Regions from separate parts of the Mesorhizobium sp. B2-4-14 genome, predicted to be linked through region 2. Evidence: riboswitches for the same ligand, from Rfam matches in the RefSeq annotation. Region 2 holds a riboswitch; the other holds the start of a gene.
What was found. Region 2 has a riboswitch for glycine ahead of gcvT (glycine cleavage system aminomethyltransferase GcvT). Riboswitches for the same ligand answer to the same signal wherever they lie in the genome.
Positions count from the first base shown of each region.

Region 1: another riboswitch for glycine. It lies ahead of FJ938_RS23840 (D-amino acid dehydrogenase); the one in region 2 lies ahead of gcvT (glycine cleavage system aminomethyltransferase GcvT).

Region 1 is NZ_VFVA01000034.1:33,764-36,967, reverse strand. Features, by position in the region: partial or broken gene FJ938_RS23840 (D-amino acid dehydrogenase) at 1-1,144, opposite strand, end outside; glycine riboswitch at 1,190-1,295, opposite strand; gene FJ938_RS23835 (mandelate racemase/muconate lactonizing enzyme family protein) at 1,450-2,613, opposite strand; gene FJ938_RS23830 (LysR family transcriptional regulator) at 2,743-3,204, shown strand, end outside.
Region 2 is NZ_VFVA01000026.1:44,619-47,822, forward strand. Features, by position in the region: gene gcvH (glycine cleavage system protein GcvH) at 1-130, opposite strand, end outside; gene gcvT (glycine cleavage system aminomethyltransferase GcvT) at 135-1,235, opposite strand; glycine riboswitch at 1,385-1,471, opposite strand; partial or broken gene FJ938_RS21040 (hypothetical protein) at 1,689-2,689, shown strand; gene FJ938_RS21045 (molybdopterin-binding protein) at 2,740-3,204, opposite strand, start outside.

The DNA.
Region 1 (3,204 bases), on a different contig from region 2:
TAGAACACCCCAGGCTGCCGCCCCTTCCCGATCCGTGGCATCATGTTGGGCATCATCGGCCTCAAGCCGGCCCACGGCACGACCCGGTGGGTATCTACTCCGGGAAACAGCGCACGCGTCCACTCCACCAAGGGAGCGACACGATCGTGGCGGATGTCACGGTTCATGCCATTGAACTCGGCGGTGCCGGCGACACGAAACCTGCTGGCGCCAAGTCGACTGGTGACGATCTTGGCGCGCTCATCCAGAAGGCTTACCCAAGGAGCAGCACTTTGGCTGTTTTCGTCATCGAGGCCGACGGTGATGGAGTAGCCTTTCACCGGATAAACATTCACACGATCACCGAGAATGCGCGCGAAGGACGACTGGCCAGTCCGGCACAGACAACAATGCCATCAGCTTCGATCAGATCGTAGCGCGGACGGATGTCCGGCCTATTATCAACGTAACCTATGCGAAAGCTCCTATCGTGGGTGATGCTTTCGACGGTGGCATCAAAGATAAACCGCGCACCGCGCCGCTGGCAGGCGCTGGCCAGGCCGGATGTGAACTTATGGATGTCTCCTGTGGAATCGGACGGGGTGTAGAAACCGCCGTGGAAGTCCCCGTGCAAGGTCGGCTCGATCGACTTAACTTCCTGAGCCGTCACAGGCCGTCGGTCGAGGCCACCCTCGACGAGCATCGGGTTGACCTTCAGGGCATGCTTGAAACTTGGCTTGTCCCAACAGATGTGAAGGATACCGCGGCTGACGTGGTCGAAGTCGATATTCTCGCGCTTGGCAATCGCGAACAGGTGCTCCCGCGCCGCAATCGCCAAGCGCGTCGTCTCAACCGTGTTCTCGCGATAGTTCACGATGTTGGAGACGAACTCGGCCAACCACCCGTACTTGTGCCAAGTCGGTTTCGGGTTCATCAGCAGCGGCGCGTCACGCCGCGCCATCCACTTGATGCCCTTCAGCACTGTCGACCAGTGATTCCAGACCTCAGCGTTACTGGCGGAAAGTTGCCCGCCGTTGGCGAACGAGGTCTCCATCGCAGCATAGCGTTGCCGGTCGATGACGGTGACTTGATAGCCCCGCTCAAGGAGAGCGTAGGCGGTCGTGACACCGGTTATTCCGGCGCCGATGACGGCGATATGGGGCATTTCGCTCTCCGTATACAGAATGGGGGGCGGGCCGAAACCCTGGTCTTTCCCCAATCTGTCGCTGTACCTGAGAGCTTAACCGCGTTGGCTTGGCCAATTCGGCTTTCCCCTTCGGTGGGCACCCTGCGCGCCTCTCTCCAGATCGTTCAACGGCATGGTCACTTTTACCTGAGAGTTTCCTGGGGGTTGCTCCGTCGGTGCCGACCAAAGCGCTTGGTCGAACTCTCCCATGCCGCCACATGAACGCATGTCAGCAAGCTAATAGGTCGTTAGGTTCTCCGTCTGTCCATTTTGCCCAACATTGCCTAGTTGCTCGAGCGATAGTCAAATAGCCTGTAGGTTTCGAGCCGTTTTGTCTCGACAGTGGCCCCAAGGCCTGGTTCCGCCAAAACTTCGAGATAGCCGTCCTTGATGCGACCCTCAGGAGCATTGGCGAGGACCTGCACGTATCCATCCGACTGCGGAAGATACGGGTAGATCTCAAGCGGCATCGCATTCGCGCACGCAGCCCATACCTGGAGCGAAGCCGCCGTACAAAGCGTTGACGCGCAATTGTGAGGAGACACGCGGGCGTTGTAGGCCTCGGCCATGGCTGCGATCTGAACCAGTTCGAACACGCCGCCGCAATTGCCGACATCCGGCATCACCACGTCGATCGCGCCTGTCTCCAGCAGGTTGCGGAACCCGTTGCGCGTGTAGACCCGCTCGCCGGCAGCGATCGGAAAGCGGAAGCGCCCAGCAAGGTTCTTGAGACCACTCAGATTGAAGGCATCGAGCGGTTCCTCGACCCACATTACCTTCAGTTCCTCACAGAGATCGAGGATGTGCAGCAGCTGATCGTTGTTGAGCCCCCCGGACAGGTCGATCATCAACTCCGCTTGGTCGCCCACAACATCCTTCAGGTTGCGAATGCGATCGACAGCACGCGTAAACTCTTCTGGCGACAGCATCCGACGCTGCACATGCGTCAAGGTCCGGCCAGGCTGTTGGGTTGCCAAAGGATAGCTTTTCAAAATCCTGTAGCCGTCCTTCAACGGCCGCTCCGCCGCCTTCGCCCAAGTGACGGCATCGTTGCAGTGGTAGTTCCAGCCGTTTGCGTAGACCTGCGCCCTCGGCTCGAAAGAACCACCGAAGAACTCGTACACTGGCATGCCTGCAGCCTTGCCCTTGATATCCCATAGGGCTTGGTCGATCGCGCTGATTGCGGCAAACGAGATCGCGCCGCCCCCTTTGGTCCAGAACGAATTGTCGTAAAGATGGTGATAGACGTGCCGCGGGTAGCGCGGATCTGCGCCGATCACCCGGGGAGCGTAGTCTGACACCATGCCAACGGCTGCCCGAGCGCCCAAGCCATAAGCCACGGCGGCCTCGCCCCATCCGGTGATACCCTCGTCGGTCTCGATCTCAACCAGAACCGGGCGCACTCCGCCCGTGGGGATATGATAGGCACGGACATTCGTGACTCGCATGGCTTGGATTCCTGCTCAATCGTTTGGCTAGCAGGATGCCTATCAAAACCTATCAGTGCAAAATCAAAGTTGTGATATCTCTATAAGAGCGACTTATACCCATGCCAAAGATCGGCCGACGCAACAGCCATGAAGTACCACCAACTCGAGGCCTTTTATCAAGTGATGCTCACAGGCAGCATCTCTCAGGCCGCCAAGAATCTTGGGCGCACACAGCCTGCGGTCAGCATGACCATTAACGGGCTTGAGGACCAACTGGCGGCGAAACTGTTCGACAGACACGCTGGGCGCATCACACCGAGAGCGGAGGCGAAGGTCCTTTTCGAACAGATATGCCCGGTAATGCAGCAACTGAGGGACATTCGCATCCGGTTTAACCGCCTTGAACCGCTGCCGATCCCGCGGATCTCAATCATCGCGGCGAGCAATGCGGTCACGCATCTCGTGCCGAGTGCAATTGCCGAGCTGGCCTCAAGGGGACAAGAGTTCAGGGTGATGAACGGCTCGGCTGCCACAATAGTTTCCGAAATGGAGAACCAGCGACACGACATCGGACTTACTGATCAAGGGGTAGGAGAAGTCCCCCTGAAT
Region 2 (3,204 bases):
CGGTCTCGGGCAGTTCGACGAAAACGAGGTCACCGAGCTGCTCCTGCGCGTAGTCGGTGATGCCGACGGTGGCGATGCCACCCTCGACGCTGAGCCATTCGTGATCGGCGGTGAAATAGGTCTTTGCCATGAGATTATCCTTTGCGGTAGCGATGAGGCGTGAAGGGCAGGGAACTGACGTCGACAGGGATTTTCGTGCCGCGCACGTCGGCGAAAATCCGTGTTCCGGGCTTTGCCAGCGGCGCCACGACATAGCCCATGGCGACCGGATGGCTGGCCGAGGGGCCGAAGCCGCCCGACGTCACATGGCCGGCAGGATGGCCGTCGGCGTCAAACAGCGCCGCGCCGGCGCGCACCGGCTGGCGTCCTTCCGGCTTCAGCCCGACGCGCTTTTGCGCCGGGCCGCGTTCCACGGCGGCGCGCAAGGCATCGGCGCCGATAAAGGCGCCGGAAGCCCTGATCTCCTTCGGAATAGCCCACATCAGCGCCGCCGCGGCGGGGTCTGTCTCCGGTGTGATGTCCTGGCCATGCAGGCAAAGTCCGGCTTCCAGCCGCAGGCTGTCGCGCGCGGCAAGACCGATCCAGAGCACGCGCTCATCTTCCAGCAGCTTCGCGACGAGGTCGCGCGCGTCGGGCTCCGGCAGGCCGATCTCGAAACCATCCTCGCCGGTATAGCCGGACCGGCTCATGAACCAGTTCTTCCTGGGTTCGACACCGTGCATGAACAGCAATGAGCCGGTTTCGATCCCGGCACGGGACAGCGCTGCCCAGGCCTCGGGCCCCTGGATGGCCAGGAAGACGCGGTCGAGCGGCTCGACCATGGCGTCGAAACCGGCTGCAAGTTCGCGCAGGTGCTTTTCGTCAGCGACGGCGTTGCCGGCATTGGCGACCACCATGAAGCGATCGGCGCCGAGCCGGGTAACGATCAGGTCGTCGAGAATGCCGCCGGCTTCGTTGAGGAAGAACGTCAGTTTGGATTGCGAAATTTCGAGCGCGCCGGCATCCAGCGGGCAGGCGCGGTCGAGCAGCGCAACGGCTTGCGGCCCACTGACCTCGAACAGTTTCATGTGCGAGATGTCGAAGAGACCCGCGTGCTCGCGGGTATGCAGATGTTCCTTCATGACGCCGGCCGGGTAGGTCAGCGGCATCGACCAGCCTGCAAAGGCGCCGAAGCGCGCGCCTGCGGCCGTGTGGATATCCTCAAGGGGGAGGTGTTTATCGTTGTCGCCCGTCATGTCGTCTCCAGAGTCGCACGCAATCGGCCGCGAATGGCGACCAGTCCGTGCCCCTCTGTCTGAAGCCTGAGAGACTCGCGCAGCCGGAACTCTGTCAGCGGCGCTTACACCTTCGGCGCGGGGGCAAGCCCCGACTTTCCAGAGTGTCTTTCCCGTCCACGGTTCTTTTGCCTGAGAGATTTCGGGCGATTTCCCCTTCGGCGGCAGCTCTCGCTGCTCTCTCCCGCAAACAGGTAGGACTCAAAGCCTGAGTCCTCGACGCGCCATCCATAGCCCGTCGGCGACACCTTGTCACCTCCCAGCGACATCTAAAGCGCGAAGCGCTGAACGGGTTTGGGCGATGCGCTTCGGGTATTTGTTCCGATGCGGCAAGCCTTCGCTAACCACACCGTTTGCCGGTTTTTCAAGACACTCCTGATATAGCAGGCTGATGTGAGGCGGATGGGGCGACGAATGGGCGGATCAATCATGAGCGCGCGGGTGGCGGGGCTGACATCAAAGATTAGCATTACTCCACAGGATGTCGTGATGCTGCGCCGCGACGTGTTCGCCGATGGTGTGGTCACGCGCGGCGAGGCCGAGGCCTTGTTCGCGCTCGACCAGACGGCGCGGGACAAATGCGCGGAGTGGGCGCCATTCTTTGTCGAGGCGGTGACCGATTACATCGTCCATCAGGAAAGGCCAGAGGGCTACATCTCGCAGGACAACGCCGACTGGCTGATCCGCACGATCTCGCGAGACGGCATGGTCGACAGCCGGACCGAACTCGAATTGCTGGTCCATGTGCTGGAAGAGGCGAAATCATCGCCGGACCGGCTTTGCGTTTATGCCCTGGAGCAGGTCGCCCACGCCGTTGTCGACGGCAAGGGGCCGCTGATGCTGGGCGGTGCGCTGGTCCCCGGACTGGTCGCCAAGGCGGAAGTCGACCTGCTGCGCCGCATCCTCTATGCCCATGGCGGTGACGGCAACATCGCCATTACCCGCGGCGAGGCCGAGGTGCTGTTCAGGATCAATGAACAGACCGCCCAAGCCAACAACGATCCTTCCTGGAACGAGTTGTTCGTCAAGGCAATCGCCAACTTCGTCATGTGCTCGGCCGGCTATGAAGCGCCGACTCGTGACGTGGCTTTGCGCCAGGAAACTTTCCTTGAGCATGCGGATGTGGAAATCGGCGGCTTCTTCAACCGCATGGTCTCCGGTGGCCTTGCCGGCATCATCGAGGCCTACCGGTCCCCGGATGACATCGAAGCCGAATGGGAGGCGAAGAACAGGGCAGCGGAGGCCTTGGCCCGGCGCGCCGAAACGATCGATGCCGGCGAAGCCAAATGGCTGGTCGAGCATATCGGGCTGAATCGGCCCCTTACGAAAACGAGCGCGCATTGCTGACCCTGATCAAGCATGCCTCGCCGGAGATTCATCCAGCTCTAAAGCCGCTGCTCGAAAAGGTTGCTTGAGTATTGGCTGTTAAGCCGTCGATGTCAGGCCACTATTCTCTCTCTGACTGTCAAATACCACCATACCAGTCGTAGCCATTGTCTTCCCAATAGCCGCCGCGGCCGCCCCCGACGCCGGCGAAACCGTCGACCAGTTCGATCCTGGAGAGATATTTCGGCATCTTGTAGCCAAGCTGGCGCTCGACGCGGACGCGCAGCGGCGCGCCATTCTCGACCGGCAAGGGTTTGCCATTCAGGCCGTAGGCAAGGATCGTCTGCGGATGGCGAGCGTCGATCAGATCAATCGTGCCGTAATATTTCACGTCGCCGGACAGGCCGCGGTCGATCGTGTCGAGGCAATGGAACATCACGTAGCGCGCCTGCGGCTTGACGACGGCCTGGTCCAGCACCAGCGACAATGGTGTGCCGGTCCATTTGGCGATGCAGCTCCAGCCCTCGACGCAGTCGTGACGCGTGATCTGGGTGCGGCTCGGCATGTTCTGCAACTGCTCACGGCTGAGCGACAGCGGCTTCTC